Regions from separate parts of the Marinomonas sp. THO17 genome, predicted to be linked through region 1. Evidence: predicted binding sites of a transcription regulator. Region 1 holds the regulator's gene; each other region holds the start of a gene.
The links. The regulator sigma-54, encoded in region 1, starts transcription at its own class of promoters, with help from an activator protein. The targets are predictions, from matches to a motif close to TGGCACNNNNNTTGCTNT.

Region 1 (10,638 bases):
TTACCACAAGTTTGAAAACAGGTCAGTTTTCGTCTAGCTTGTTTTGGCAAGATACGGGAGAGACTTCTAACGTTGCTTTTAATATAAATGCGCAGGGCAAAGATCTGGCCGAATTGACGAAGAAATTTTCTGACGATGCGTTTGTGTCATCAAATAGTTTTGATATTAACGTTGCTTTGAGTTGGCAAGGTCATCCATTTCATTTTGATCGAGAGACATTGTCTGGGCGCATTAAGTTTAATGCCCAAGATGGAAACTTTAGTACACTGGATGAGTTGCCACCTTTCTTAAAAGTGTTAGGCATTTTCAACATGGGGGCACTGAGTCGTCGTTTAACCTTAGATTTTTCTGATATCTATGAGCCAGGCTTAACATACGATGAATTTAAAGGCGAAATGAAACTCGAAAAAGGAATTTTACACACTCAATCTCCTGTTTCAATTATTTCACCAACGGCAGAACTTTATCTGTCAGGAAAGGCCAATATAGTTGATGAAACCTTGGATGAAACCTTGACGGCCACTTTTCCAATCTCAGGTACCTTACCTTTGGCTGGTCTCATTTGGGGAACGCCTCAATTGGCTGGTTTGCTTTTTATCACAGACAAACTGATTGGAGATCAAATCTCCAAAGTGACGAGTGTGAAATACAAGGTAGAAGGGCCATTCAGTAATCCTGTGATGACGCCTGTTCGTTACACGCCAAAAGATAGGAAGGATTAATGCAGACATTAGCTGTTGCCGCTATTCAGTTGACCAGTGGTTATGAATGGCATGAAAACTTGCTGGATGTAAAGCGTTTGGTTACTAAAGCCGCCAAAGATGGCGCCCGTTTAGTTGTGTTGCCAGAGAATGTATTTTTATTTGACGGTAAAGCCATGCGTGATCTGGCGGAATCAGAAGTGCAGGATCAATTGTTTGAAGAGGTTCTGCAATTGGCGAAGAGTTTGGATATTTACCTGGTGATTGGTTCTCATCCTGCGATAGAAACGGGTGCGGGCGAGCCTGTTGATAACCATCGTGTGCGTCAAGCTTTATGGGTCATTAACCCACAAGGTGAGGTGATTTCGCGATACGACAAAATACATTTGTTCGACGTTACTGTAGACGATAAAGCGGGTTCTTATCTTGAGTCCGAAGTAATTGAACCAGGGGATTTACAAGCAAAAGTCGTCGAGATTGATGGTTTTAAAGTGGGATTAAGCATTTGTTATGATCTACGTTTTCCTGAACTGTATCGTCTGTTAACTAAAATGGGCGCTGAGCTTTTGTTGGTTCCGGCAGCTTTTACTTATGTTACGGGGAAGGCGCATTGGAATACACTATTAGCAGCCCGGGCCATCGAGAATCAATGCTACGTCCTTGGGGTGAATCAGTGTGGTTGGCATAATGATAAACGTCAGACCTATGGTCACAGCACTTTGTATTCACCATTTGGTGAAAAATTGCTTGGCTTGTCGGAAGAGCCTGGCTATTTTGTACATCAAATTAACAAATTAGACATTGCTAAATACCGTGAAAAGATGCCCTGCCTTGAGCATCGTCGATTTAGTTAGTTAGGATTAATAGATAGTAATAAGCCCGTTTGTTAAGGGATGATAAACGGGCTTATTTTTGTTTTCGTGTATTTGTTATGAAAATAACAGTGTAAAACGAATAAGATTATTCAGCTAAGCCTAAACGTTTTTCTTCTGTTTCACGTAAGAAGCGAAACAGCTTTTTACGATTGGTGGTTTTGCCTTGTTGGGAAACTTCTTTCTGAGATTGACGAATTAGGTTGCGCAAAGTTTGAATATCTTCAACTTCGGGATGTTCATCCAAGTAGTTAGCCAATTCTTCTTTACTGTTTTCACCAATTAATGCATCGCGTTTAAGCTCTAATTGATGGAAAAGCTTGTTATAAGCGGCAGATGTGGTATCAAACAGAGCCAATCTTTGTTCGATGGCTTGGTGATCTTCGCTACGCATCACTTTGCCTATGTATTGCAAATGACGACGGGTGGCTTCATGTTGCTTAATACGGTCGGCTTCATTTAAGGCGTCACGTAGTGTGTCAGACATAGGTACTTTCTTTTGCTGGCTTTTGCTCAGTTGCAAGAGTTTTTTGCCTATCTCTTGTAAGGCTTCCATTTCACGCTTGATCTGAGTTTTGCTCTTAGGGGTGTCGTCTTCGTCTTCGAATTGATCAAAATCTGTCATGAGAACCTATACAAGAAAAATAGTGGCCAAGCCTAGGAAGGATAAAAAGCCCACCACATCGGTCACGGTTGTTAAAATAACACTGCCTGCTAAGGCTGGGTCTATGCCAATTTTTTTTAATAAAATGGGCAATAAGGTTCCAGTGGTAGCGGCAAAAAGTAAGTTAATGATGGTTGCGCCTGCAATGATATAGGCAATCATAATATTGTCAAACCAAACGGCCGTAAGAGCGGCGATAACACTAGCCCAAAGGATACCGTTCAGCATACCGACAATTAATTCACGATTGAGTAGCCAGCGAGCATTGGTTGATCCTATTTGGTTAAGCGCTATCCCTCGAATAACCAAGGTCAGTACTTGTGAGCCTGCGATGCCTCCCATGCTGGCGACAATGGGCATTAAAATGGCTAATGCCACCACTTGGTCTAGGGTGTGTTGAAATAAACCAATGACATATGAGGCGATAAAGGCGGTAATCAGATTAATACCTAACCAAATAGCGCGACGTTTGGTGGTTTTTAGAATAGGGGAGAAGGTATCTTCATCATCATCCAAACCAGCCATACTTAGCATGGAGTGCTCAGCTTCGTCACGGATAACGTCTACCACGTCATCAATAGTGATGCGGCCGAGCAGTTTTTGGCTTTCTCCATCGATAACTGGAGCAGACACTAGGTCCATATTTTCAAATAGTTGAGCGACATCGCTGGCAGGTGTATCAGCGGTGATGGAAGTGTAATCCGTTTCCATGATGTCGCGTACTGTGTCGTCAGGATCACTCACTAAGAGTTTGGTTAACGTTAGTGTACCCAATAAGCGATCTGAACGGCTAACGACCAACAGGTTATCCGTCATATCTGGTAAGGTATTGTGACGACGTAAATAGCGGAATACGATATCCACAGTGATGTTCGGACGAATGGTGATGGTGTCCGTGTTCATCAAGCCACCCGCTGAATCCTCAGAGTAGCTCAGTAGGGTTTCGACACGGGTTCTGTCTTGCGCCGTCATAGACGCAAGAACTTCTTTTACGACCGTTTCAGGTAAGTGTTGTAATAAGTCGGCAAGGTCATCACTTTCAAAATGTTCTGATACTGCAACCAAGCGCTCAGTATCCATTTCTTTTAGGAACTGGACACCTATGTCTTCACTTAGATATTGAAGTACTTCCCCCTCGTTTTTAGAGTCAATTAACTCCCAAAGTAATTTACGCTCTTTTGGGGGGGAAGATTCGAGTAAACGGGCTACATCTTGTGCAGGTAGGGCGCCGTTAAGCAGGTATCGCGTCTGCATAGTTGCCCCAGACTCAAGGGACTCACTAACGGTCTGCAGATGGCTTAACGTTTTTTCAGACATGGAAACTACTCGTCTTCACCAAAACGATCATTAATCAAAGCCAAGACGGCTTTAATCGCTTCTTCCTCATCTTCTCCATTGGTTTTAACAGTGATTTCAGTACCTTTGCCTGCCGCCAACATCATCATTGCCATGATGCTTTTGCCGTCAACATTACGACCGTCCTTCTCAATGGTGATGTCACATGAGAAACGTGATGTGGTTTCAACCAGCTTGCCTGCTGCGCGGGCATGCAGGCCAAGCTTGTTGATAATAGTAATGGATTCTTCCTGCATGCTGTCTCATCCTTATATTAAAGATTCAAAGCTAGTGTATAACTCTTCATTGGTTTTTGCGTTACGAAGTTCTGCTAGTGCGTCAGGTGACTGCGCCAATTCAGCAATTTGCGCTAGAGTCGATAAGTGTTGATCGCATTCGTGAGGTGGCACAATTAAGGCGAAGATCAAGTCAACACTCTGTTTGTCGACAGAGTCAAAGTCAATGGGGCTTTGTAGTGACATAACAACAACGGCCGTACGATTGGCAGATTCTAGACGGCAATGCGGGATGGCAATGCCATTGCCTATGCCGGTGCTACCTAATTTTTCACGTGCCAACAAGGCGTCATAGACAGCTTCATTATCACAGTGTAGGCGGTTAGAAGTGATCTCCGCCAAACTTTCAAGAACCCGTTTTTTACTAACAATGTCTTGTTTAGCAAGCACCAGATCGGCTTTTAATAGTGAATTTAATGGCATGATACTTAATACCTGTTAAATCAATCTTTTTCGTTCATTGGAAGGCGGTATATTCATCGCCTCACGATATTTGGCAACGGTGCGTCTTGCTACTTGAATGCCTTGGTCCGCCAAGATGGTTGCTAATTTATTATCACTAAGTGGTTTCTTAGCAGGTTCATCAGCAACCAATTTTTTAATCATAGCGCGTATGGCGGTAGAAGAACATTCACCGCCTGACGCAGTATTAACATGGCTTGAAAAGAAGTATTTCAATTCAAAAATGCCTTTTGGTGTATGCATGTATTTTTGTGTAGTGACACGAGAAATAGTTGATTCATGCATGCCTACTTCTTCGGCAACATCATGTAATACCATAGGTTTCATGGCTTCTTCGCCAAGTTCGAAGAAATCAATCTGGCGACTCACAATACAGCTGGCTACTTTTAGCAGAGTTTCATTACGACTTTGTAAACTCTTCATAAACCATTTAGCTTCTTGTAAGGAATTTTTGATGTAGCTTACATCTTCTGCTGTAGAGGCCGTGTTGGCCATCGCAGAATAGGTTTCGTTAATCTTGATCGGCGGTAAAGCGTCATTATTCAATTCGACTTGCCAAATGCCGTTACGCTTTTTAACTGACACATCTGGTATGACATAATCCGTGTCGTCTTCATCAATGGCGGAACCTGGGCGCGGATTGAGTTGTTGGATAAGGTGAATAACTTCTTTAAGCGCTTCGTCTTTAAGCTTGGTTTTACGGCTTAACTGCACAAAATCTCGACTGCCTAGCAGATTTAAATAATGGCTGATCAAGTTTTGTGTGCTTCTGAATAAAGGGTGGTCTTGGAAAGCTTCTAATTGCACTAGCAGACAATCCCGTAAATCAATAGAGCATACGCCGACCGGATCAAAGCGTTGTAATCTGTGCTGAACAGCTTGGATTTCATCCAGTTCAAGGTCTTCTAGATCACCTGTGAGAGATTCTAGAATGTCTTCTAATGGCATGCTCAGATAACCGTCAGGCTGAACGCAATCAACAATCGCGTAAGCAATCTCCAAGTCACGGTCTGACATGTGAGTAAGATTGAGCTGCCAAATTAAATGGTCTTGAATACTCTCTGCTGGAGCATTACGACTCTCAAAGTCCATTTCATTATCGAAGCTAGTCACATCGCTTACTGCGGCTGAGCTTTGATAGGTATCATCCCAGTTGCTATCAATTGACAACTCTTCTGGGATACTTTCCGTCCATTCTGATTCTAATCGGGCTTCTTCGGCTGACTCACTGTTTGCCTTTTCTTTGCTTGTATCGTTTTCGACTTTAGATTCAATGCTGGCTGGTAAGTCGATGGCGGTTAAGTCGTCGTCATCTAATTCCAGCAAAGGATTGGATTCAAGGAATTCATGAATTTCTTGTTTTAAATCCAATGTCGAAAGTTGCAGCAAGCGAATGGCTTGTTGCAACTGCGGGGTCATGGTTAATTGTTGACCGAGCTTTAGCTGTAAAGACTGCTTCATGGAGCAACTCTGTCTGATTTAATAAATAATTGGAACGAGTTATGCATACTACTCCCTTTCTACAACAATGATAAGGGGTTACAGGCGGAAGTCGTCGCCTAAATAGACTTTTTTTACTTGTTCGTTGTTAATTACTTCACTGGCATCACCAGAAGCTATGATGTAACCATTGCCTACAATGTAAGCTTTGTCACAAATATCCAGCGTTTCCCTTACATTGTGGTCGGTAATTAAAACGCCAATGCCGTTGTCTTGTAAATGTTTAATAATCAGCTTTATATCGCCTACAGAAATTGGATCAACCCCTGCGAAAGGTTCGTCTAATAATATGAATTTAGGATTCATTGCCAAAGCACGTGCAATTTCAACTCTACGCCGTTCGCCACCAGAAAGGGCCATGCCTAAATTTTTACGAATATGAGTGATGTTGAATTCTTCCAGCAATGATTCTAGACGTTCTTTCTGCTCAGTTTTAGACAGTTCTTTACGGGTTTCTAAAATGGCTGAAATATTGTCTTCAACGGACATTTTTCTGAAAATAGAGGCCTCTTGCGGCAAATATCCCACCCCTTTTTGGGCTCGTACATGCATGGCATCTTGAGTAATGTCCTGGTCGTCGATAAAAATTCCCCCAGCATCATTGGCAACCATACCGACTATCATATAAAAACATGTCGTTTTACCCGCGCCATTTGGGCCTAGCAAGCCAACGGCTTGACCCGATTCAACAGCAACGGAGACATCCTTCACAACAGGGCGTTTTTTGTAACTTTTAGCTAGGTGTTTTGCTTCCAGTCGAGCCATGAATTAGTTTGCCTTGCTTGTTTGTGGTTGTAAGGTCATAGATACACGACCGGAATCTTTTTTCTCAGCGCTGAATGTGCCGTCATTGATCATGTATAAAATATAGTCTGCAGAGATGGAGTTTTGCATTCGACTTAGGTAGCCCTCACCAATGATTTCAAGTTTACCTTCATCTGTGGAGTAATGAATTTCATTGCCTTTGCTGATAACGATATTACCACTCCAGTCTATTTGCTGGCTGAATTTAGCTGGAGTGCCGGAAGCCTCTAAACTACTGAATTGTCGAGTTTCAGGGTTGCTCATTACTTTTAAATACTGGGCTTGAATTTCAATCGAACCTTGTTTAACAATGACGTTCCCTTTGTAAATTGCTTGCCCTGTATTTTGGTCAAAGGAAGCTTCGTCTGCTTGAATCTCTAGTGGTTTTTCAATGTCGTTAGGTAGAGCAAGGCTGTATTGACTTAATGTTATCAGAGTAATTAAACCAGATAATTTAGTGAGTTGTTTCATAATTTCCTCGTACTGATCCTGTCATAACGACTTCTTCAGAATTGATATAAGTAATAATTTTGCCTGCAGAAGTTTTGCCTTGAGAAGAGATAAGAATTGCATCTCCTTGGCTGGTTAATGATTTATCTTGGTCTAAATAATGAATAGTGTCTGCATGCAAAATCACATCTTCTGATTGCTTATATTTTTTTACCGCTTCTGCATTACGCGACAGCAAAATGTCGTTACTACCATCCTCAATAGTGCCTTGCGAAGCGTGAGCGTGCCAACTACCAGATATAGAATACCTATCTATATTTGGATTCTCCAATAAGGTACGTGACGTTTGGATGTAGTGTAGGGTTTGCTCGGCATTGATTCGCTCAATCAGGTTTCCTTGCGCATCATATCTCAGCGCGACAACCTGAGTGATAAAATAATCTGGAGTACTACTTAATGACTCAGACTCAACTAAATTGGTATGGGGTAGATTTTTGTACCAAATTAGCATTGTAATAATGGCGCACAATAGAACGATTATCAGTATATTGCGTAGACCTTTAAATGTTTTGTTTGTTGTCATTAAGCTGGGCCACCTGTACCTAGAATGTACAAGTATAAAGCGTAAGCGATCAGTAGTGGTAGTCCTAGCCATTTTGGAATGCTATTACTCTTAGTGCGCTTGAAGACAAAAATGGCAATGACCAAAGCCAGTGTTAAAAAAAGTGTCCATGGATAATCACGAGTTAAAATACTGTGATCTAGCACGCCTGGTGCTATCAGAGCAGGCAAGGGTAATACCGTTGCTAAATTGAATATGTTAGAACCTAAGATATTGCCGATGGCGATATCGTGATGTCCTTTGCGCACACTACTGATGGAGGCTGCTAATTCCGGTAGACTGGTGCCAATGGCAACAATGGTTAAACCTATTACCAATTCACTGACTCCAAGTTGAGTGGCGATTCCTATGGCGCCCCACACCAATAACTTGGAACTGCCAATTAAAACTGCAAGACCCAAGATCGCAATGAATAGTGAGTGTCCGATAGCGCTTCCATCATCTTCCGGAAGTTCTTCTGTTAGTTCGTTGGACAAATCTTTACTGCCTTTTAGTAGCAAAAACAAAATCACTATAAACGCAGCTACTAAGATAACACCGTCTAGAAAGCTGAGGTGTTGGTCGTGAATTAATAGCCCTGTTAGAAGTGTTATGCCTAATACAAGAGGGACTTCTTTGGTGGCAATGCCCGCAGTGATAGGTATGGCCGAAAACAATAAAGTGGCGCCTAAAACTAAAGCAATGTTCGCTATGTTAGATCCCAGCACATTACCCACAGCAATTTCAGGAGCCTGATCCAATGATGCAATGGCGGAGACAACCATTTCAGGTGCCGAGGTTCCTAGAGCCACTAGCGTAATGCCTATGATAATGGGGCTTACATTGAGTTTCTCTGCGACCAAAGCAGAGTTTTCAATAAACTTATCAGAACTAATAACCAAAAAAATCAACCCAGTGATCAGGGCAGCAGAAAACAACAACATGATGAAGGAATTACTCATAATTTCAGGAGCTACCATTTAATGAGGTTTGTCATTGAAATTCAAGGCTTGACCTAGCAAACAAATTGTATTTACACGGTGTGAGATTTTATTTCCGAAAAGGCGGTGTTAGTATCAGTCGATATTCGCTAGGGAATAAGGGTGTATTTGTGGAAGACGCATATATAAAGGTGCAAGGGTTAAGTTTTTATCGTGGTGAAAGAGCCATCTATAAAAATGTCTCTTTGACCATTCCAAGAGGTAAGGTAACTGCTGTAATGGGGCCAAGTGGTACAGGTAAAACCACTTTGTTGAAATTAATCGCCGCACAATTGGTGCCGGATCAGGGACAGATATGGGTAGATGGACAAGATGTTCATAGTTTGTCTCGTAAGAAGCTTTATAAAGTCCGCAAAAAAATGGGCATGCTTTTTCAGAGTGGTGCCTTGTTCAGTGATATGTCAGTGGCAGAAAACATCGCCTTTCCACTTGAGGAGCATACTCAACTCGACAAAAAACGTATTCAAGAAATTGTCATGGACAAACTTCATAGTGTAGGTCTACGTGGCGCGCATCAACTTATGCCGTCTGAATTATCTGGCGGTATGGCAAGGCGTGTAGCATTAGCCAGAGCTATCGCCTTGGATCCGGACTTGGTGATGTATGATGAACCCTTTACTGGTCAAGACCCTATCTCAAAGGGCGTGCTGGTTAAATTGATTCGACAATTAAACGATGCAGCTAACATTACTTCTGTGTTGGTGTCTCATGATGTTGAAGAATCCCTGTCTATTGCTGACCATGTCTGTATTTTGGCTGGTGGTAAAGTGATTGCCGAAGGCACTCCTGAAGAAATTCACGCTTCCAAAGATCCGCAGGTTAAACAATTTATGAAAGGCGAGCCAGATGGTCCCGTACCATTTCATTATCCTGAGCAAACTCAGTCACAAGGAGTATCAATATGAATCTTGTGATGCATTTAGGGGCTTGGTTTCTGAATTGGTTAGAAGCGGTTGGGCGTGCGGGTCTTTTTTTAGCGCAAAGCGTGCTTCGTGTCCCTGTTCGTTTCAGTGAGTCAATTCGATTACTGGTAAAACAGCTTTACTCTGTTGGTGTGTTGTCACTAGTGATTGTGGTGGTGTCTGGTGCCTTTATTGGTATGGTATTGGCTTTGCAGGGCTACAGTATTTTATCAAAATTTGGTTCAGAAGAAGCTGTGGGGCAGTTGTTGGCATTATCTCTATTACGCGAATTGGCTCCTGTTGTAACCGCTCTATTGTTCGCAGGCCGAGCCGGTTCTTCGTTAACTGCTGAAATTGGTTTAATGAAGGCTACTGAGCAATTATCCAGTTATGAGATGATGGGGGTTGACCCTTTGCGTCGCATTATTGCACCACGTTTTCTCGCTGGAGTGATCTGTTTGCCTTTGTTAAGTATTATTTTTGCAGCAACAGGTATCATTGGCGGCTTATTGGTATCCGTTGGTTGGCTTGGGGTACATGACGGCGCATTTTGGTCTTTGATGCAGCAGTCTGTGTATTTTGATACCGATATTATGAATGGCGTGATTAAGGCCTTTTTCTTTTCGGTCGTGGTGACTTGGATTGCGGTCTATCAGGGCTACGAATGTGTACCAACCTCGGAAGGTATTGGTAAAGCAACGACTCGCACTGTGGTGTTGGGTTCTTTGGCGATTTTAGCATTGGATTTTGTATTAACAGCTGCCATGTTTGGGGATTTTTAGGATGAGAAGTAAGCGTACTGAATTATTAGTTGGATGTTTTATTGTATTGGGAGTGGCAGCCTTTGTTTACTTGGCGGTGCAAGTAAGCGGCTTGGGGTTTTCTGCTCAAAAAGATTCTTACAAAATTGTCGCCAGGTTTGATGATATTGGCGGTTTGACGAGTCGTTCAAAGGTCACTATTGCGGGTGTAACAGTTGGTTCTGTTGAGTCCATCTCTTTTGATAAAGACTTGTACATGGGGTTGGTGACTATGAATATCGATGCCGAT
Region 2 (10,638 bases), 1.4 Mb from region 1:
CGCTGTCTAGGTCTTGTAATAAGTCTGATCCCGGCAGTAATGGCACGTCGGCTTGAAGGGCCAACTCTCGGGCGCGGTGCTTCAGTCCAAAGGCCAGCATTTGCTCGTCAGTAGGGCCGATAAAAGCGATATCTTGCCCTTCACATTGGCGCACAAAAGCAGCATTTTCGCTGAGAAATCCGTAACCTGGATGAATGGCTTGAGCACCAGACTGCTTGGCTATAGTCAGAATTTTATCGACATTCAGATAGGTATCGCTGGCCGCGCCTTCGCCGAGAGAGTAAGCTTCATCAGCCAGTTTGACATGACGGCTTTGGGCATCGGATTCCGCATACACAGCAATGGCTTTTATTTGCATGCGTTTGAGCGTACGAATAATACGTACGGCAATTGCTCCACGATTTGCAATCAAGACAGTGTGAAACATGTTTTAACCTTTTCCGGGTCGTCCCGGTTAAATAAGCAACTCAATGGTCGTCCATTAAGTGAGTAACTAGGAAAAAATTAGTTTTTTGCTTCCCACACTAATACTTGAATCGGTGTTGGATTGTAGCCATTACATGGATTGTTGAGTTGCGGGCAATTGGAAATCAGTACCACCAAATCCATATGGGCTTGCATTTCGACGTATTTGCCTGGTGCGGAAATACCGTCTTCAAAAGTGAGACCACCACTGCTGGTCACAGGCACATTCATAAAGAAATTGACGTTATGAGCAATGTCGCATTTCTCTAAGCCAAATTCAGGGTTTTCAGCGATGGCCAGCATCCAGCTGTCACGACATGCGTGCATACAGCGTTTTTCTAAGTCATAACGCACGGTATTACTTTCTGTCGCACAGGCTCCGCCTAATGTATCGTGACGACCACAGGTGTCGGCAACGATTTCCAGCATGATCTGATTTTCATTGGAGCGCAGTTGCGATCCTGCAGTTAAATAGACATTACCCTGCTCGCGTATCGTGTCTACAGCGCTGTAGCGCTCAGCGGGATTAGCCGCATTAAAAAATAACGTATCTGCTGCTTGGTTGCCTTCTAGGTCCACAAAGCGAAAAGTGGTTCCCGCAGGAAGATAGCGAATGAAGTAATCGCCTGAGTCGACTGTATATTGTTGATTGGCTTTTTGAGGGTCAAATTGACTTTCTTTGATCATGATTAGGCCTCCAATCCAAAGTGATAAAGAGCGTTGTTGGCAAAGCCTCGTTGGTTTTCTGGGCGTGAATTTTTGCAGAAATCGTCATCCGCTACTGGAGCGGCTTTTTCCATTAACAGGGCAACGGGTTTGCGCGGGTAACTCGCGGCTTGGCTTAATGGATGTGGGCAGGTGTGTAGTATGACCAAGGTATCCATCTCAAAGCGTAAAGTTACTTTGTCGCCCGCTTGACTGTGGTTTTCGACTAATGACATGGCGCCATAGTCGTCTGTGCTGACCTTGCTGAATAGATTGAGGTTTGCCACTAGATTGGCTTGCGTCAGACCGTATTTGGTCATTTCGACCAGCATGGCGTCATGACCATTTTGATGCCAATCATTGCGATCCTTTTGGTAATCGCGTTCACCCCAGCGTGCCTCTACATGAGAGGCGTGACTGTTCCCACAAACGGTTTCGTGCCAGCCAAGAGAATCCTCCGTAATGGACGCAAAAATACGTCCCATATCGGAATACAAGCAGTGGCCTTTGGTTAGTTTGAAGGTATGTTGGCCTTTTAAGGTATCAGGTGCGTTGTAGGCTTCTAATAGATTTTCTGGGTTGTAAAAAACCATGCCTAAGTTGGCACCGCCCTCTAGGTCGGTAAAGGTAATTTGTGTGCCGCGACGTACACGCAAAGACCAATGGCTGGCTGGAGGAATAACGGTTTCATATTGTTTCATGGGTTCTCCTTGTCGTAATGGCGTCAAATGTTGGGACGCCTTATACCGTTTTATGTGTCATCTGTTGATGGATCTCGTCGTATAACTGAGCTTGTGTGCTACTAACGGGTAAGTCATAAGTAATGGAAGCACCATAGGCGTTAGGGGCTTGAGCATCATGACGAATCTTGTCAAACACCCATAAGCGTGTGCCTAAGTAAAAGCCTTCTTTTAAATCGTGAGTGACCATGAAAATGGTCAGCTTATGGGTTTGCCAAAGATCCAATATCAGCTTGTGCATATCACCACGAATCCCGGGATCCAGTGCGCCAAACGGCTCGTCCAACAGCAAAATACGGGGCTTGCAAATAATGGCTTGGGCGATGGCCAGACGTTGTTTCATGCCACCGGATAATTCATGAGGGTAACGTTTAAGAGCGTGCTCTAATCCGACTTGTTGTAAAATCTCAGCGGCTTCTTGTTGGGCTTGTTTTTTTTCCTTGCCAAATAGGTGTCCAGTTAAAGAAGCTTTTTGGAAGCCTTTTGCGGCGACCACATTGTCCAACACCGTCATGTGCGGAAACACCGAATATTGCTGAAACACGATGCCACGATCTGGGCCTGGTTCGGTCGGAATAGCGGCACCGTCCAATAATAACGATCCGGATGAAGCTTGCTCTGTGCCAAGAATCATTTTCAGGAAAGTGCTTTTGCCACAACCTGAGGCACCTACTAGGGTAATGAATTCCCCTTCATAAACTTGAGTTGTCACCTTTTCCAATATCACGTCTTGACCGTATTCTTTACCTAGATTTTGAGCGTCGATCAAAGGGGGATTCATGATTTCGCCTCCAGGTTCCAAGGATAGAGTCGGCTGTTGATTGCGCTGAGTAGATAATCAATCAGAAAAGCCAGCAGGGTAATCCACGCCACATAAGGCAGAATAATGTCCATCGATAAGTAACGTCTTACTAGAAAGATACGATACCCCAAGCCATCAGTAGATGAGATGGCTTCCGCGGCAATCAAAAATAGCCAGCCCGCCCCCAATGACAGACGCACCGCGTCAATCAATTTTGGCATGACTTGTGGCAATAGCACGCGAATTAATAACTGGCTTGTGCTGGCACCTAAGGTTTGTGCTTTGACTAATTGCTCGCTGGGAATTTCTTGTGTTCGTCTCTGTATGTCTCGGGCGATAAAGGGGGCTACTCCAATCGCGATGAGAGTGATTTTTGACGCTTCGCCTAAGCCAATAATGATGAACAAAATGGGCAACACAGCTAATGGTGGAATCAAAGAAATGACCGTCAAAAGCGGCGCGAACATGGCATTAATAGCGGGCAGTGCGCCAGTGAGCAGTCCAACGCATAAACCAAACAGGGCGGCGATGGCAACGCCTGAAAATAAACGAATTAAGCTGCTTAGGGTGTCTTGCCAAAAAACATAGTCGCCAGTGCGACGACTCGGTTCAAAAGCTAAACGATAAATGGCTTCGCCCATTTGTCCAAATGATGGTAAAAGCTTGTCGCTAGGATTGATTGCCAAACGAGCTTCGGAGCCCATCATATAAACAATCAGTAAAAGGACAAAAGGCAACAAGCCTAATAGCACTCGACTGACGGGAGATGGAGAGTAATTAACGAACTTTTTCATAATAATGCCTTTCAGCAATGGCCCAAAATAACGCGCTTCGTCTGATGACAAAGCGCGTTGATAACAGACTATAGTTTTCCGTCGGCAGCCATTTGCATATAGGTATTGTCGAAACGCAGTTTGATGTTATTAGTATCACCATAGGTGCCAGCAGGCATTTCGATACCAACAATATCTGCGCTAGGAGCGCCTTCACCTAAAAGGCCGTGTTCAAACGAGAATTCCGCGACATGTTTCATGGTGTCGACCAATTTAGGGCTGTTGACCAAATCCAATGCTGCTTCTGGGGTGTAATACATATGGGTTTTAGCCAACTGAGCATCGTAACCTGCTAAATCCGTTTCAGCGGCTTCGGCCATGATGGTGCGCACTTCTTTCGCGCTGTCGCTGTTGCCTGACATAGCAGACATAATTTCAAACCAAGCGCCTGTTAGTGCTTTACCTAAGGCTGGATTGGCTTTTAGTGTTTCTGTATTGACGATCAAACCGTCAATGATTTCACCTGGGATTTGTGACGAATTGAACACGTCATAAGTGTTTGGCATGGATAGAATTTCGCTAGCCAGAGGGTTCCAAGTCACTGTAGCAGAAACATCACCAGTGCCGAATACAGAAACTAAGTCCGCATCGGAGGTATTAACCACTTTAACATCTTTTTCGCTCATGCCGACGGTTTCTAAACCGCGCGCCAACAAGTAGTGCGAGACACTGTATTCCACTAAGTTGACTTCTTGGCCTTTGATGTCTGCTAGCTTGTCTTTACCATAAAGTATGATTGCGTCATTACCATCTGAGAAGTCTCCCGCGATTAACACTGTGCTATCAACTCCACCAACGGCAGGAATGGTTAGGGCGTCCATTTGAGCCATGGTACAAGCATCAAATTGACCCGCTGTATACTGGTTCATGGATTCAACGTAATCGTTGATTTGTACCACATCAATATTGATGTCGTATTTGTCTGCCCATTTGTCAATGATGCCAGATTGCTCCGCGTAAGCCCAAGGCATCCAGCCCGCATAAATGGACCAGCAGACTTTGAAATCTTCTTTAGCTAAGGTTTGGGAGGAAGCGAGTAAAGCAAACAGTAGAGCGGGTACTTTATTCTTTGAGAATTTCATAGGGAGTCACCTTTTCAGTTTGTTAGTTACACATGGAGTACCCTTGGCAAAATCGCCATGTGGTCTCCCGGGCTTTTATCCCGCCGTGTAACCTTGAAACATCAAGGTCGAAAGCTCTCGGACCAGTCATATCAAAAAATCAATTGATATCGGAACCCTAGCTCTCTATTTTAGTTAAATTGTCATGTTCGACTTTCCAAGGGTACGAACACAAATAAATAAAGCATTTATTGTGCCAAGTGCAAAAGTCTATTGTTTCTGCTTTATTAGAAGAAGTTTTTCATTTTTTAGGGTGTTTTTGGTGCATTTCGGGTGATTAGGCGATCTTATAGTGCAAAGCTTAACTGATGACAAAGCAAAATTAGTTGTCGTTTGTTTATGCTGTTATAATGATTCTCATAAAAAAACGTGTCTTATTACTTGCAATGAGCAGTTAGTAACGCTGTGGTGAGCGCAGCGGTTAAAGCAAGCGCAAACAAATTGTACTGGCTCCCAAGGGAGCCTTTTGCCTATTTGGCTGTCAGATAAGACACTATGGTACGTTTTTGAGGTAAGTCGTTTATGGCTGAGGATGAAGATTTCTCTTTATTTGCTGAGGAAGTGAAAGGCATTCGTCCGTTGCAAAAAACCGAAGTGTATTTGGGGAAAAAGCAGGGCGAGGCCGATTTTGTTGCTCGTCAAAAAGCAGCATTAGAAGCCAAGCAAGAAGACAAAAATCATTTGTCGAAAGATTATGTTGAACGAGTTGATCCTAATGACATGTTGGAATATAAGCGTTCTGGTGTGCAAGATGGGGTGTTTAAACGTCTGCGTCAGGGTAAATATGGTGTGGAGTCGCGTTTGGACTTACACCGTCGTACGGTAGAGGAGGCGCGTCGAGATGTATTTCAGTTTGCCAAAGATTGTGTTCACCACGATGTGCGAGTAGGCATCATAGTTCATGGTAAGGGTGAGCGAACACCTGACAATCAAGCCACGTTAAAAAGTTATATCAACAAATGGTTGCGTGACATGGATGAAGTAATGGCTTTCCATAGTGCTCAGCGTCATCACGGTGGCTTGGGTGCTGTATATGTGTTGTTTAAAAAGAGTGATAAAGCGCGCTTGGAAAATTGGGAAAGGCATCAAAAACGCTAAGATCAGTAATCTATCCAGAATGCTGACAGCTTATTTGGTGGAGTAAATGCAGGTTTTTGATATAATTCCGCGACTTTAAAAACGTCTTTTTGTGACGTTTTGGTAATGGTTTTATGAGTCATCGTATTCTAATTCTATCGAGGTAGAGAATGACAGATCGCATCGCGCATCATGCTGCGTTTCGTTTTATTCGCAGTGAGTTTATTGACGCTCTGAACGCCAGTGTTCAGGAGTTCGAGCATTTAGTTACTGGCGCAAAGCACTTTCATATCGCATCGGAAAACGATGAGAATGTCTTTTTGGTGGGGTTAAAAACTGTACCAACCGATTCTTGCGGTGTTGCACATATTTTGGAACATACTGTTTTATGTGGTTCTGAACGATTCCCGGTGCGTGATCCCTTTTTCATGATGATTCGTCGTTCTTTGAATACTTTCATGAATGCTTTTACCTCCTCTGATTGGACCGCTTATCCTTTCGCCAGTAAAAATAAGAAAGATTTCCACAATCTATTAGATGTGTATTTGGATGCGGTGTTTTTCTCGCGTCTGGACGAATTGGATTTTTCGCAAGAAGGTCATCGTTTGGAATTTGATGAGCCGACTAACCCTGAATCCGATTTGACCTTCAAGGGTGTGGTGTTCAATGAAATGAAAGGCGCCATGAGCTCAACCACTTCTGTATTGTGGCAGACCCTAACAAAGTACTTGTTCCCGAATAACACCTATCACTTTAACTCTGGCGGTGAGCCTACTGATATCCCCGATTTGTCTTATGAAGACTTATTGGCTTTTTACCGTACACATTATCATCCTTCCAATGCAGTATTCATGACCTTTGGTGATATCCCAGCTGAGACTTTGCAAGAAGCATTTGAAAGCAAAGTGTTGAGTCGCTTTGAGCGCCTTGAAGCACAAGTTAGTGTGCCAAATGCAAAGCGTTACTTTTCGCCTGTGCGGGTCGAAGAAGGCTATGCTGCTGATGAAGTGAAAGAAGACGCGAGCCATGTTGTTGTCGGTTGGTTGTTGGGTGAAAGTACCGACTTGAATCAGCAATTTGAAGCGCAACTCCTATCTAGCGTGTTACTTGATAATAGTGCTTCACCATTACGTCGTGCTTTGGAAAACTCAGAACTTGGTAGAGCGCCATCGCCTCTGTGTGGTTTGGAAGATACGAATAAAGAAATGAGTTTCATGTGTGGTCTTGAAGGGGTGAAGCGTGTCGATGCAGAGCGAGTAGAAGCCTTAATTTTGAAGACATTACAAGAGGTCTCAGAACAAGGCGTACCACAAGCGATGGTTGACGCTATGTTGCACCAACTGGAGTTAAGCCAGCGTGAAATTGGCGGTGGTAGCTACCCATATGGTTTGCAATTGATTTTAGCGGGTTTGTCTACCGCAGTGCATTCTGGCGATGTGATTGCGCAATTGGATCTGGACCCTGTGATCGCAGATATGCGAAAAAAAGTTCAAGCGCCGGATTACATCCCGAATCTTATTAAGCATTTGCTCTTGTCGAATGCTCACCGAGTTACCTTAACGTTAAGTCCAGACGATGCTTTGGAAGCACGTCGCAATCAAGCAGAAAAAGATCGCTTGAGTCGTATCAAAGCCTCTTTAAGCAATGAGCAAAAACAGCAAATCATCGAATGCAGCGAAGCCTTGAAAAAACGTCAAGGACAAGTAGATGACATGAGCATTTTGCCGAAAGTGGGTCTTGAAGATGTTCCTGCTCGCTTACCCGAATATGAATACGAGCAGTTAGAGGGTAACTTGCCTATTACCTTTTATCCGCAGGGTACCAATGGCTTGGTGTATCTACAGTTGGTGATTGAACTGCCTGAATTAGATGAAGAAGAAACCAGCTATTTGCCTTTGTTCTCGTCGGTAATGACAGAGTTAGGGGTAGGCGATAAAGATTATCTGGCGATGCAAGAAAAGCAGGCGCAAGTGTGTGGTGGTTTGGGCGCTTCGAATTCCATTCGTGCGAGCCTTGCAGATCGTCAAGCGGTGAAAGGTTATTTTGTACTTTCGTCTAAAGCTTTGGTGCCGAATGTTCAGGCGATGAGTGAATTGTTACGCGATACCATGTTGCACGTTCGTTTTGATGAAACGGAGCGTCTGCAAGAGCTGGTGGCTCAGCGTCGTGCTCGTCGTGAACAATCCATTACAGGGCAAGGTCATTCTTTGGCTATGGCAGCGGCGTCCAGTGCTATTTCTGGTTTGGCCGCACAACAAGAAGCTTGGGGTGGTATGACTGGTATTCGTGCCGCGATTGCTTTGGATGATGCAATGCAGAAAGATGCCGCTGCCGTAGAGGCGGTATTAGCGGTATTCAAACGGTTGCATGGCAAGTTGTTGGCGGCTAAGAAACAGTTGTTGTTGGTTGCGGAAGCGCAGCACGAAGGCAGTATTACGACGTGTGTAAAGCAGGTGTTTGCCGATTTGTCTGCTGGCGATATATCGCAATCTTTTTCCTTGGCGGTGAAAGAGGGACAAGTTAAGTTAGCTTGGTTGACATCCACACAAGTGAATTTCTGCAGTAAAGCCTATAAAACCGCTTTCGGTGAACACCCAGATGTAGCGGCGTTAACTGTGTTAGGTGGCTTCTTGCGCAACGGTTTCTTGCATCGCGCTATTCGTGAGCAAGGCGGCGCATATGGCGGTGGTGCGACTTTTGATGGTGGCACTGGCAGTTTCCGCTTTTACTCTTATCGCGACCCAAGATTAACAGAGACTTTGGCAGATTTTGATGCTTCTATTGAATGGTTGTTAAACAATCAGCATAGTGAAGAAGCATTAGAAGAAGCCATCTTAGGTGTGATTGGTTCTATGGATAAACCTGGATCACCTGCTGGTGAAGCGCAAAGCGATTTCTATGTGCAATTGCACGGACGAAGTCTGGCTTATCGAGAAGCGTTTCGAGCGAAAGTCTTAGCCGTCACTATTGAGCAATTGCAACAGGTGGCAAAGACGTATTTAACTCAAGAGAATGAAAACCTTGCTGTTGTTTCTTCTGCTTCGAAACGAGAAGAGCTTGAAACCTTAGGCTTTGATATTCAATCTCTATAATCATTATAAAGTAAATTAGTTTTTACTAACGGAAAAGTAAATGGATCAGTTTCACGATATCCGCCCCTACAACGACGCTGAAGTTGCGGAGGTGCTACAGAATCTGGTGGCAACACCAGATTTTATCAACACAATTATTGGTTTTCGCTTTGCTAATTGGCCCAAATGGATGAATGGCCCATTAGCTTTAGTTGTTAAGCTGGCGCTGCAGCGTCAGGTGGCAAAGATTTCCAATGTTCATGAGTTTCAAATGCGCGTTGCCGATTACATGGAGCGCATGATTAAAACCACCACCAGTAATGTAGAATACCGTGGGATTGAAAAACTAAAAAAGGGCGAGGGTTACTTGTTTTTGTCAAACCACAGAGACATCGCAATGGATCCCGCTTTTGTTAATTACGGTCTGTATTTGGCAGGATTGGATACGGTACGTATTGCAATTGGTGATAACTTATTGCGTCGTCCTTTTGTGTCGGATTTGATGCGTTTGAATAAGAGTTTCATTGTTAAACGGTCTGCTAACGGTATTCGTGAAATGATGGCCGCATTTGGTCAGTTATCTTCCTATATCACGGAGTCTTTGACGAAAGATCATGCCAATATTTGGATTGCTCAAAAAGAAGGTCGTGCTAAAGACGGTTTAGACCAGACTGATCCTGCCATTATTAAAATGTTTTACATGAGTCAGAAAAAAGAGAAAAAAACTTTTGCTGAGGCCATGGCAAACTTAAAAATAGTACCGGTATCGATTTCCTATGAATATGACCCTTGTGCCTTTGATAAAGCCAATGAGTTGCATCAAAAGTCCTCAACGGGTAGCTATGAGAAAGCCGAATTTGAGGACATAGATAGTATCAAAAATGGTATTGTTGGTCAGAAAGGTAAAGTGGTAGTGACTTTTGGTGAAGTCATTAACGATGGATTTGAAACGCCTGAAGAGTTCGTTGAGGAAGTGGATCGTCAGATCATTAGCAATTATGCCATTCAGTCCACAAATGAATCAGCCTTTGCCATGCTGCAAGGGAAAGAGTGTTCGGATAATGCCTTCGCGAACTATCTAAAAAATTGTCCAGAGCACTTACGTGACAAGGTTCTGTCTATGTATGCCAACCCTCTGAAACAACAGTTGAAATATATAGTGAAAGACAACGAGGAGTAAGTTTGTCATGGGCTTTGGGCAGTCACTAAGATCTTGGTTAGGATCTGGTATCTTCTTTGTTTATTACATGTTGTCGACCGTGCTGTTTGGTGCATTAGCACCTTTAGCGACACTATTATTGCCAGAGGCATTTCGACAGCCTGTTTTAAATCTTCATAACAAAGGATTGTTATTCATGTTCCGCGTGCTTTGCGGGGTAAGAGTAGAATTTGTTGGTTTGGAAAACATTGATAGACAGCGAACTTTTGTATTGGTGGCAAACCACCAAAGTGAATGGGAAACTTATTTGTTGCAGGTGCTAATGGCTCCGGTATCAACAGTACTCAAGAAAGAATTGTTATCTGTGCCTTTCTTTGGTTGGGGGCTGCGTATGGTACAACCTATCGCGATTGATCGTTCACAACGCACTAATGCTTTGAAACAGATTATTAGTCAGGGCAAAGAACGTATCGAAGATGGCCGTTCGGTGCTGATTTTTCCAGAGGGAACGCGCATAGCACCGAATAAAGCACAAGCCTTTAATAAAGGAGCAGCTATGTTAGCGACTTCCGCTAAAGCACCAATTTTGCCGATTGTGCACAACGCGGGTTACACTTGGCCCGGTAAGAAATGGCGTAAATTTCCAGGCACTATTCGAGTTGTTG
Region 3 (10,638 bases), 1.1 Mb from region 1:
CCGAGTATTGGCTTTCGGTATGCTAATGGTATTAATGATGATTTGGAAACCTCGTGGTCTTGTACGTATGACTCGTACTGGTGTAGAGCAGCGTGAGGGGAATGTGAAATGAGCCAAGACAGTATCTTAAAAGTAGACAATTTGGTCATGCATTTTGGTGGTATTAAGGCCCTAAATGACATTGACTTTGAAATTAAACGTGGCTCGGTTTCGGCATTGATTGGTCCAAATGGCGCAGGTAAAACCACAGTATTTAACTGCTTAACCGGCTTCTATAAAGCGACTGGTGGCAGCATAATGTTGAACGCTGGTGGCAAGACAACCAGTGTGATTCAAGTCTTGGGTGAACCCTTCCAGGGATCTGACTTTATTAACCCTATTGCGTTTGTAAAACGTCTTAAATATAAGATGTTTGGTGGTTCGCACTTGGTGAATCGTGCAGGTTTATCGCGTACCTTCCAGAACATCCGCTTGTTTAAAGAAATGTCAGTGGTTGAGAACCTATTGGTTGCACAGCATATGCGTGTTAATCGCAGTTTGATCGCTGGTATTTTTAACACTAAAGCATTTAAAGAGTCTGAAGAAGAAGCTTTGGAGCGCGCTTTTTATTGGCTTGGTGTGGTGGATCTAAAAGACTTTGCTAACCGTTTGGCAGGCGAGTTGTCATACGGCCAGCAGCGACGTTTGGAAATTGCTCGGGCGATGTGTACTAATCCAGAGATTGTTTGTTTGGATGAGCCTGCGGCCGGCCTAAACCCTTCTGAAACGGAAGCCTTGACCAAGATGATTCGAGTCTTGCGTGATGAGCACAATACAACCGTATTGCTCATTGAGCACGATATGGGCATGGTCATGAACATCTCTGACTACATTGTGGTATTAGACCACGGTGAAGTAATTGCAAAAGGCGGTCCTGATGACATTAAGTCGAATCCAAAAGTGATTGCGGCTTACTTGGGAGCGGAAGAAGGTGAAGAGGTGACGTTATGAGCAGCTTAATGGAATTTAAAGAGGTTGATGTTCATTACGGTCCCATTCAAGCTCTAAAAAAAGTCTCTTTGTCGGTGAATGAAGGGGAAATAGTGACTCTGATTGGCGCAAATGGGGCGGGTAAATCGACCTTGCTGATGTCGATCTTTGGTCAGCCTAGAATATCATCGGGTGAGATTATTTATCGTGGTGAAGACATTTCTAAGAAATCGGCTCACTATGTAGCGTCCCATGGTTTGGCACAATCGCCAGAAGGCCGTCGTATCTTTCCTGGTATGACAGTAGAAGAGAACCTGTTAATGGGCACCATTCCAATTGGAATGGAGCACGCAGAAGAAGACATGCGTAAGATGTTTGATCTCTTTCCTCGACTAGAGGAACGTCGCAACCAGCGAGCTTCTACTATGTCAGGTGGTGAGCAACAAATGCTTGCCATTGCCCGCGCTTTAATGAGTCGCCCTAAGCTTTTGCTGCTGGATGAGCCAAGTTTGGGTCTGGCACCTATTATTGTTAAGCAGATCTTTGAGATTCTAAAAGATGTGGCCAGCACTGGTATGACCATTTTCCTAGTAGAGCAAAATGCAAACCACGCATTGAAGCTTGCTGATCGAGGTTATGTGATGGTCAATGGTGAGATTCGTATGACGGGTACTGGCGATGAGTTACTAGTGAACCCAGAAGTTCGTGATGCTTACCTAGGTGGTCATTAAACTGCTTATCTTATATTAGGGTTTTAAATAAAAACGCAACGGCGACTTGTTATTCACAACTCGCCGTTTTTTTATCTTTGTGCATAAGTTTTTGAGTTTTCAACAGAAATATCAATATATAGCTTTATTATCAAGCGCGAAACAATTCGCCTGTTAGTATGTCTTTCACTTGAGAAGGTTGAGCAGCTTCACCTAATGGTGCGTTATAAATGGCGTCAAGCTGATCACCAAAGTAGTTTATAACTTGCTCTGCGCTTAGGGCAGGATCAAGGCCTGCAGGGTTCGCAGAAGTGGAAACAATGGCGTCACCAAATGCCTGACATAATGCTTTAACCGGCGGATGTTGGCTAAGACGAATAGCCACGCTGGCATGTTGTCCTCGTACCCAACTTGGTGTGATGTCGGTATCCGGTACTACCCAAGAAGTAGGACGCTTGGTTTTATTGAGTAAACGTTGGGCAGCTTCTGTGGGTAATGTATCTGCCCATGTTTGTAAATGATCCGCTTGACCGGTAATTAAGATAAGTCCTTTGGCTTCAGGACGAGATTTGAGTGTCAAAATTCGTTTTACCGCCATTTCATTGAATGGGTCGCAACCTAATCCCCACACTGCTTCTGTAGGGTAGGCAATAACACCACCATTGTGCAAAATAATGGCAAGTTCATTTGTGGAGCTAATGAATTTCATAGCAGGCCAAAATACCATGTAGGGTTGAACAAAAAATAGGCCGGCAATTGTAGCGAGAAAAATGGCAAGGAACCAGTGTTGGCTGACACAGGTGTGTCAGCCAACGGCAGAGAAATTATGGCATAGCGTCGATTTTTTCTTTGATTTCGCTGATCTTGCTGTTAACGACTTTTTCTAAGTGCTCAAGTTCTTTGATCAGATCTTCTTTGGTGGCTTTGCTTTGATGTTGTTTGCCGACGATTTGCTCTAGTTCTTCCATGGCTCTTAATACAATCAGTGAAGGTTCTTGCACTTGGCGATAGGTTTGTTGTCCGCCATCAGCCAATACCGTTTTAGTAGAGCGACCGAACTTGAATTTCTTACTCTTTGGTAGTAAAGATCCTTTTTCGCGACGGTAATAAATTTTCAGTACGTCATGGCCAGATTCATATCGTAGAGTGAATTTCTCAATGTCTTGAAAGCTGGTAACGCCCATTGACTGAAGAGTTGGATACATAAGTGTGTTCCCTTTATTAGTGTTCGAATCTCATCCGTAATTAGTAGGGGATTGACGCAGGAAAAGCAAGTCAAAAATGCACAGATAAACAGAAGATGCCAGTTACCTTGATGTAACCGGCAGTTTTTTGCGACAGGATTGATCCTTTATTCTTCGTCTTGTTCTGCGTGATCGATGTTGAGCTCTTTTATTTTGCGTGTCAGGGTGTTGCGTCCCCAACCCAGTAGTAAAGAAGCATCGCGACGGCGACCGCCAGTATGCGCCAAAGCAGTTTCAATCATAATGCGTTCAAACTTGGGCACGGCTTGATCGAGAATGCCTTTTTGTCCCGTTGCCAGGGTGCTGTCTACCCAGTTTTTTAACGCTTCTTCCCAAGATGAGAAAGGTTGTTCATTTGGCACTGCGGTTAATAGCTCAGGCGGCAGATCCTCTACCAATACTTCACGGCCAGAGGCCATGACAATTAGCCAGCGGCAAGTATTTTCTAATTGACGTACGTTACCTGGCCAATCTAGCTGAGTTAGGTAGTTTTCTGTTTCTTTAGTAAGTTGTTTGGGCTCTACAGACAATTCTTCTGCAGCACGATTTAAGAAATGACGTGCTAGTTTTGGAATGTCTTCGCGACGTTCAGACAGCTTGGGTAAGTGGATACGAATGACGTTTAAACGGTGAAATAAATCCTCACGGAACGAACCTTTTTGCACCAGACTTTCCAAATCTTGGTGGGTTGCCGCTATGATGCGTACGTCGACTTTTACAGGCGTGTGACCACCAACACGATAAAATTCACCATCGGCTAATACACGTAATAGACGAGTTTGTGTCTCCGCAGGCATATCACCTATCTCGTCTAGAAAAAGCGTACCACCATTGGCTTGTTCAAAACGACCACGGCGTTGCGTATTGGCACCAGTAAAGGCGCCTTTTTCATGACCGAATAACTCAGACTCGATTAAGTCGTGGGGAATCGCTGCCATATTAAGGGCAATGAAAGGATTTGCGGCCCGCGGACTGTGAGTATGCAATGCCTGCGCGACCAGTTCTTTACCCGTTCCAGATTCACCATTAATAAGCACGGTAATGTTCGAGTTGGCAAGGCGGCCAATAGCGCGAAAAACTTCCTGCATCGCAGGGGCTTCACCGATGATTTCTTTATCGACTTGCTGCTCCACTTCTTGTTCCATGTCGTCGGTACTGGGCATGGCATTTTTATGGTGCAGCATGGCGCGTTTTACTAAGCTTACCGCTTCCTCAACGTCAAAAGGTTTGGGCAAATATTCAAAGGCACCACCTTGATATGATGCCACCGCACTTTCTAAGTCGGAATGGGCGGTCATAATGATGACAGGCAAATAAGGGTAGTCGTTTTGCAATTTTTCTAATAATTTTAAACCGTCCATACCTGGCATTCGGATATCACTGATAATGGCGTTGGGCTGCTCTTTATCTATCATGTGTACTAGGTTTTCAGCGGAATCAAACAAGCGGCACTGAATGCCTTCTTGTTCCAGGGTTTTTTCTAGAACCCAGCGAATGGAACGGTCATCGTCGACAATCCATACGGTTTCTTCAGTTGTCATAACGCTTTCTCCTGTTCTAGGACTGTCGTCTCAATGGGAATCAAAATATTGAATTCTGTGTGTTTTGGCTCACTGTTACATTCCACTATGCCTTGATGTTGGTTAATAACAGATTGTGCAATAGAAAGGCCAAGTCCAGTGCCATCGGCACGGCCGCTGACCATAGGATAAAATAGGGTGTTTAAAATGTGCTCGGGAATGCCTGGGCCATTATCCACTATACTGATTTTACATACTAAGCGGTGACGCTTTGAACCAATGGTAAATTGACGAAGTGTACGTGTAACAATGTGAATGGTTTTGTCTTGATTGTTTTCATCTGCCATCAGTGCTTGCATGGCATTTCGGGTAATATTAAGTAAGGCCTGAATAAGCTGTGATTCATCACCGATAAGATCGGGGATACTTGGATCATAGTCGCGAATGAGATGAATTTGATTGTCGGTTTCGACGGAAATCAATTGTCGAACCCGTTCAATGACTTTGTGAATATTCAGTGCTTTATTTTTGGGCAATTGACGTGGACCAAGTAATCGATCGACTAAGTCTCGCAGGCGATCCGATTCTTCAATGATGACTTGAGTATAATCTTTTAAAGCTTCATCGCTAAAGGCACGACTAATTAGCTGAGCTGCACCACGAATGCCACCTAATGGGTTTTTAATTTCATGAGCCAAACCACGCACTAACTCCTTGCTGCTTTCGTGGTTGGCAATGATCTCATCTTCTTTTGAAATACGCTTCATTCGATCTCTTGGGTAGAGTTCAATAATCAGGCTTTCGGTAAAGTTTGAAGAGCCCATCACCGGAGTCACTGTATAGTCACAGAAGAGCTTTTTGCCATTGCTGCACTCAATTTCAGCTTCACGTTTGGTAAAAGGATGGCCGGACTCAATGGCAGAATGAAGTGCTTCAATGCTTTCTTCACCTTCGCGGAATGCGGCACTTAAATCATTGCCATAAATTCGACGGCGACTGACTGCCAAAAGCATTTCCGCCGCTGGATTTAGATATTCGATTTCTAATGTATTGTTAAGCTCAACAACGGCAGTTGATAAGTGATCTATAAGTAGGTTGTACACTGCATTCGCCTCTCTTCTGACGTTTAATTAACTGCAAAAAACGAACCAACATTGGGCAAATTAAAAGCGCTTGTTTTTCAAGAGTCTCATTTTTTTATGAAAAGTGTTTTGCACTATTATAGCGCATGAAAAAAGTGTTGTTTTTTTTAGTGCAAAAAAAAGCCCCGAACTGTGTCGGGGCTTTTTTGATGTTTAGTATGACTTAAACACTGTAGTAAAGATCGAACTCTACTGGGTGAGTGGTCATGTTCACACGCTCAACTTCTTCAGACTTAAGATCGATGTAAGCGTCGATCATCTCATCAGAGAATACACCGCCTTCTGTTAGGAATGCGCGGTCATCAGATAGACACTGAAGCGCTTCTTCTAGGCTACCAGCAACGGTTGGGATGGCAGCAGCTTCTTCAGCAGGAAGATCGTAAAGGTCTTTGTCTGCAGCGTCACCAGGGTGAATTTTGTTTTTGATACCGTCAAGGCCAGCCATCAACATAGCAGCGAAAGCTAGGTATGGGTTCGCAGTTGGATCAGGGAAACGTGCTTCGATACGTTTTGCTTTCGGGCTTGCTACGTATGGAATACGGATAGAAGCAGAACGGTTACGAGCAGAGTAAGCTAGCATTACAGGTGCTTCGAAACCTGGAACAAGACGCTTGTAAGAGTTGGTAGAAGCGTTAGCAAAAGCATTGATTGCTTTAGCGTGCTTGATGATACCACCAATGTAGAATAAAGCTGTCTCAGATAGACCAGCGTACTGATCGCCAGAGAATTGGTTTACACCGTCTTTCCAGAAAGATTGGTGAACGTGCATACCAGAACCGTTATCACCTACGATTGGTTTAGGCATGAAGGTCGCTGTTTTGCCGAAAGCGTGAGCAACATTATGTACACAGTACTTCAATACTTGTACTTCGTCAGCTTTCTTAACAAGTGTGTTGAACTTAACACCGATTTCATTTTGACCAGAAGTGGCTACTTCGTGGTGGTGAACTTCCACTTCAAGCCCCATAGTTTCCATTGCGCCACACATTGCAGAGCGAAGGTCATGATGAGAATCAACTGGAGGTACTGGGAAGTAACCGCCTTTAACACGAGGACGGTGACCCATGTTGCCACCTTCAATTTTTTTGCCAGAAGACCAAGCAGCTTCTTCTGCATTGATTTCAACTGAACAACCTGACATGTCTGCTTTCCAGCGAACATCGTCAAATACGAAGAATTCTGGCTCAGGACCGAAGAAAGCTGTGTCACCCAAACCAGTCGATTTTAGATATTCTTCTGCACGTAGGGCAACAGAACGAGGATCACGATCATAACCTTGCATTGTAGAAGGCTCGATGATGTTACAACGGATGATAACAGTTGGCTCTTCAGTGAAAGGATCAATCAAAGCGGTATCATCTTGTGGCATCATGATCATGTCTGATTCGTTAATGCCTTTCCAGCCAGCGATGGAAGAACCATCAAACATCTGACCATTTTCAAAAAACTCTTCATCTACAGAAGATGCTGGAATAGATACGTGTTGCTCTTTACCTTTAAAGTCAGTAAAACGAAGGTCAACCCACTTCGCGTCATGCTCGGCAATCAAGGCAAGGGTCTTGTTTGACATAGTTTTTCTCCAGTCGTAGTTTTAAAGCTTTCATAGCTTTTCGTTTGATAGTGCTTCAAAGCAAAGCACAATTTCCCCAATATAAAGCACAACTTGTGCCAGAAGTTTGTGCGATCAAAAAAAATCATAAAAAACATAGGGATAAACAAACTGTATAAAAATTGTGCACAGAAGTGTGACCCATAAAAACACACAAAAATGACAAAATGCACCAATTAGTTTCAATATTCCTTTCTATGTTTCTTTTTGGTGCAAATATTAAATTTTCGTATCTGGATGCTTTTCTTTATAATGCGCTCTCTTTTTAACCAGCTAATACGAAACGCACATTTTTTATGAAATTTATTGTTAAGTTCTTCCCCGAAATCACCATCAAAAGCCGTCCTGTTCGAAAAGCTTTTATTAAACAACTTCGTCATAATCTCAAGCTGGTGTTAAAGAAACATGACACAGATGTTGTAGTGGCAGGTAACTGGGATTTCATTGAAGTTTTATCCGAAAAAGATGAACTACGAGAAGACTTTACCTATGTGCTTTCCCGTGTGGCTGGTATTGCACATTTTCAGTACGTACGTGAGTTTCCGCTTACCACTCTTGATGCCATTGTTGATCAAGCCTTAGAGTCCTATGGCGATGTATTAAAAGACGCTATTTTTGCTGTGCGTGTTAAGCGCGTTGGTCAGCATGAGTTTTCATCTGTAGAGGCGGAGCGTTATATTGGCGGTTGCTTGAAAGCCAAAAGTGGTGCTCAAGCAGTGCGTTTGAAGAAGCCTGACGTGTTAGTGCCCATCGATATTCGTGACGATCGAGTCTGGTTGATAGAGCAACGTGTTGAAGGTCTAGGAGGCTATCCTTTAGGCTCTCAAGATTCTGTATTGTCTTTAATTTCAGGTGGTTATGATTCAACCGTGAGTTCGTATTTGACCATGAGTCGTGGTTTAAAGACACATTTTTGTTTCTTTAACTTAGGTGGCGATGCTCATGAAATTGGTGTTAAGCAAGTATCCAACTTTATTTGGGAAAAATACGGCTCAGCATTGAATGTGAAATTCATCACCATTCCATTTGAAGCTGTGGTGGGTGAAATACTGACCAAAGTCGATAACTCTGAAATGGGTGTTATTCTAAAACGTATGATGTTAAGAGCCGCTTCTCAAATAATGGAAGGCGTTGGCGCAAAAGCATTAGTAACCGGGGAGAGTATCGCACAGGTGTCCAGTCAAACCCTGGTTAATTTAAAAGTGATTGATCAGGTGACAGACGAGTTGGTCATTCGACCATTGATGACCACCAATAAACAAGAAATCATAGATAAAGCCATTGAAATAGGCACGGCACCATTCGCCGCTAGCATGCCAGAATTTTGTGGTGTGATTTCTGTGAAGCCGACCACGCGTGCCAAAATGCATCGTATTGAGCGTGAAGAAGCCAAATTTGACTTCGCCGTGTTAGAAAAGGCCATTGAAGACGCTAAGGTGATATCGATCCAAAATGTGATGGACGATGTAGAGAAGCAATATCAAGGTGAAGTGCCAGTCGTGCGTATGCCGGTTGGTGATGAAGTCATCATCGACATTCGTCACCCTGATGAGGCCGAACGAAAACCCCTTAAAGTAAGTGGTCGTCCTGTCAAAGCCATTCCTTTCTTTGCTTTAGAATCGGGTTGGGCCGACATGCCAGCCGAAACCACGCATTTGTTGTATTGTGGTAAAGGTGTGATGAGCCGAATCCATGCCTCTTATTTGTTAGGTAAAGGCTACAGCAATGTAGGAATTTACTTGCCTTAACCTTATTTTAGGCAAAGTCTGTATGAGGCAAAAAGCCAACTCTTTTGAGTTGGCTTTTTTGTTGGCATGAACTTAATGATTCTTTTGCAGGGTGAGGTGATTTGCTATGCCGTTAATCTTGTCCTCGGCATGATGGTTCACGTAAAGCGCAGTGGTGTGTTGGCTGACGCATATTTTTTCGATTAAGGCCAATTCAAGATACTGGGTACAAATCACTTTCCTAAATCCTCCTTTAATTCTCGCGTTTTTCCCTGAGTTTAGCGCCATGAAAAGCGATACGCTTTTTAACTACTGGAAAAAAGCCAACCATTAAAGGAGCAATCTGATGCCAAATAATCCCCTTCAAGGCAGGGCAGATCCGAGTGATAAGTCGTCTGCAAATCCTATCACTGCTGTCAGACAAATTGCCAAAGGAGCCTCATCAGGACAACTATTGGGTGAACAACTATTAATTCGTTATGGTAAGGCCAATAATATTGACAATCCAACAAGCATTACTCAACAGCAAATCCTTGATACTTTTATCGTTACTGGCTTGGATTTTGTCGGCCAGACCTCTCATGGATACGGTGCCAAAGGCGTGGGTGTTGGTATCGATTTTGGTGTCGATATTGGCAAAGCGGTACTGCCCGGATTCGTCACTGCCGGTGCTAATGTTAATTTGACTGCATCGGGTGCGAGCGAAGTGTTGGTCGCTTTGACCCGTCAACCTTGTGAACTGAATGTCCATCCCATCTGTTTGATGACTGCCAAAGGCAAACTATGGGAAGGAGAATTGGGTATTGGCGCATCGATTGGATTGATAGCTTCCGCCTCAATCAATGCTTCGGGCCAGTCCAGTACTATGATGACTAGTGATGAGGAAGGTGACCGACAAAAAAAAGATGCACAGCAGCAGTTTGGTACTTATGGCACGTTAGCATTAGAGCAAATTGCTTTAGAGGCTTCCGCTAGTATTGGGGCAGAAGCTAATGCCAAGTATCACGGCGAATTAATGATGCTACGAGACCCTTACCCTTCTTGGTATAACAGTGTAAGAGATCCTGCGCTAGAGGAAATTTTCTATGAACTGGTTGACTATGGTAGTAAAAAAGGCAGCAAGTCGAGGATCAAACAATTTTTTGAGCGAGAAAGTAAAACGATAGGGCCATTGTTTAAAGAGTTAAGTTTCTGGCAAAACATTCAAAAATCCATCACAGGTGGCGATATTTCGTTTAATCAACTACTAGAGAGTTTATCCGATGCCAGCGAATGGCTACTGCGCATTCAGGCTATCAACGCACGTGATAAGCAGGAAATCATCTCGACGTTAAACCAACTATCCAGCCAAATAAAAGAACAAAAGGAAAAAAACTGGTTTGTGCGGCGTTTTGATAAGACTGAAAAGCGCGAAGTAAAAATAGCCGCGCTGCAGTATTTTGAGGATCAAGGCTTTAACCTCTTGTTGCCCGAAAAAGGATTAAGTGGCTATCCGAGTTTAGTAAGCTGGCAAAAAGCCATTTCCTGGATACAAGAAGCTTTAGCTTTAGATGCATCAAAACTTAATGAATTACTTGGTGAAGTTATTCATCACCAAAAAGTCATCGCCTACTTCAAAAATAAGCCAGCATCCTCAACGACGGTGCCAGTCCCAGCTTATTCATTCAGGCGTAATCATCTATGTTTTGTTAATCTATGGGGGCATGCTGCAGCGGCA

Region 2: a site for sigma-54 is predicted at 4,848-4,865, ahead of ABXS85_RS12815 (putative urea ABC transporter substrate-binding protein). Genes of this name have one in related genera too.
Region 3: a site for sigma-54 is predicted at 7,239-7,256, ahead of glnA (glutamate--ammonia ligase). Genes of this name have one in related genera too.

What each region holds. Positions count from the first base shown of each region.
Region 1 is NZ_AP031575.1:195,953-206,590, forward strand. Features, by position in the region: gene ABXS85_RS00845 (YhdP family protein) at 1-722, shown strand, start outside; gene ABXS85_RS00850 (carbon-nitrogen hydrolase family protein) at 722-1,555, shown strand; gene yjgA (ribosome biogenesis factor YjgA) at 1,662-2,198, opposite strand; gene mgtE (magnesium transporter) at 2,205-3,554, opposite strand; gene ABXS85_RS00865 (HPr family phosphocarrier protein) at 3,560-3,829, opposite strand; gene ptsN (PTS IIA-like nitrogen regulatory protein PtsN) at 3,842-4,291, opposite strand; gene ABXS85_RS00875 (RNA polymerase factor sigma-54) at 4,307-5,791, opposite strand; gene lptB (LPS export ABC transporter ATP-binding protein) at 5,870-6,595, opposite strand; gene lptA (lipopolysaccharide transport periplasmic protein LptA) at 6,599-7,105, opposite strand; gene lptC (LPS export ABC transporter periplasmic protein LptC) at 7,089-7,595, opposite strand; gene ABXS85_RS00895 (calcium/sodium antiporter) at 7,667-8,647, opposite strand; gene ABXS85_RS00900 (ATP-binding cassette domain-containing protein) at 8,797-9,591, shown strand; gene mlaE (lipid asymmetry maintenance ABC transporter permease subunit MlaE) at 9,588-10,370, shown strand; gene mlaD (outer membrane lipid asymmetry maintenance protein MlaD) at 10,372-10,638, shown strand, end outside.
Region 2 is NZ_AP031575.1:2,688,206-2,698,843, forward strand. Features, by position in the region: gene uca (urea carboxylase) at 1-427, opposite strand, end outside; gene ABXS85_RS12795 (urea amidolyase associated protein UAAP2) at 505-1,152, opposite strand; gene ABXS85_RS12800 (urea amidolyase associated protein UAAP1) at 1,155-1,871, opposite strand; gene ABXS85_RS12805 (ABC transporter ATP-binding protein) at 1,912-2,691, opposite strand; gene ABXS85_RS12810 (ABC transporter permease) at 2,688-3,506, opposite strand; gene ABXS85_RS12815 (putative urea ABC transporter substrate-binding protein) at 3,575-4,627, opposite strand; guanidine-I (ykkC/yxkD leader) riboswitch at 4,690-4,799, opposite strand; gene smrA (DNA endonuclease SmrA) at 5,189-5,764, shown strand; gene ABXS85_RS12825 (insulinase family protein) at 5,914-8,835, shown strand; gene ABXS85_RS12830 (1-acyl-sn-glycerol-3-phosphate acyltransferase) at 8,876-9,994, shown strand; gene ABXS85_RS12835 (lysophospholipid acyltransferase family protein) at 10,002-10,638, shown strand, end outside.
Region 3 is NZ_AP031575.1:3,041,888-3,052,525, forward strand. Features, by position in the region: gene livM (high-affinity branched-chain amino acid ABC transporter permease LivM) at 1-112, shown strand, start outside; gene ABXS85_RS14510 (ATP-binding cassette domain-containing protein) at 109-990, shown strand; gene ABXS85_RS14515 (ABC transporter ATP-binding protein) at 987-1,700, shown strand; gene ABXS85_RS14520 (Sua5/YciO/YrdC/YwlC family protein) at 1,831-2,388, opposite strand; gene ABXS85_RS14525 (DUF3461 family protein) at 2,504-2,884, opposite strand; gene ntrC (nitrogen regulation protein NR(I)) at 3,031-4,464, opposite strand; gene glnL (nitrogen regulation protein NR(II)) at 4,461-5,546, opposite strand; gene glnA (glutamate--ammonia ligase) at 5,749-7,155, opposite strand; gene thiI (tRNA uracil 4-sulfurtransferase ThiI) at 7,491-8,942, shown strand; gene ABXS85_RS14550 (hypothetical protein) at 9,268-10,638, shown strand, end outside.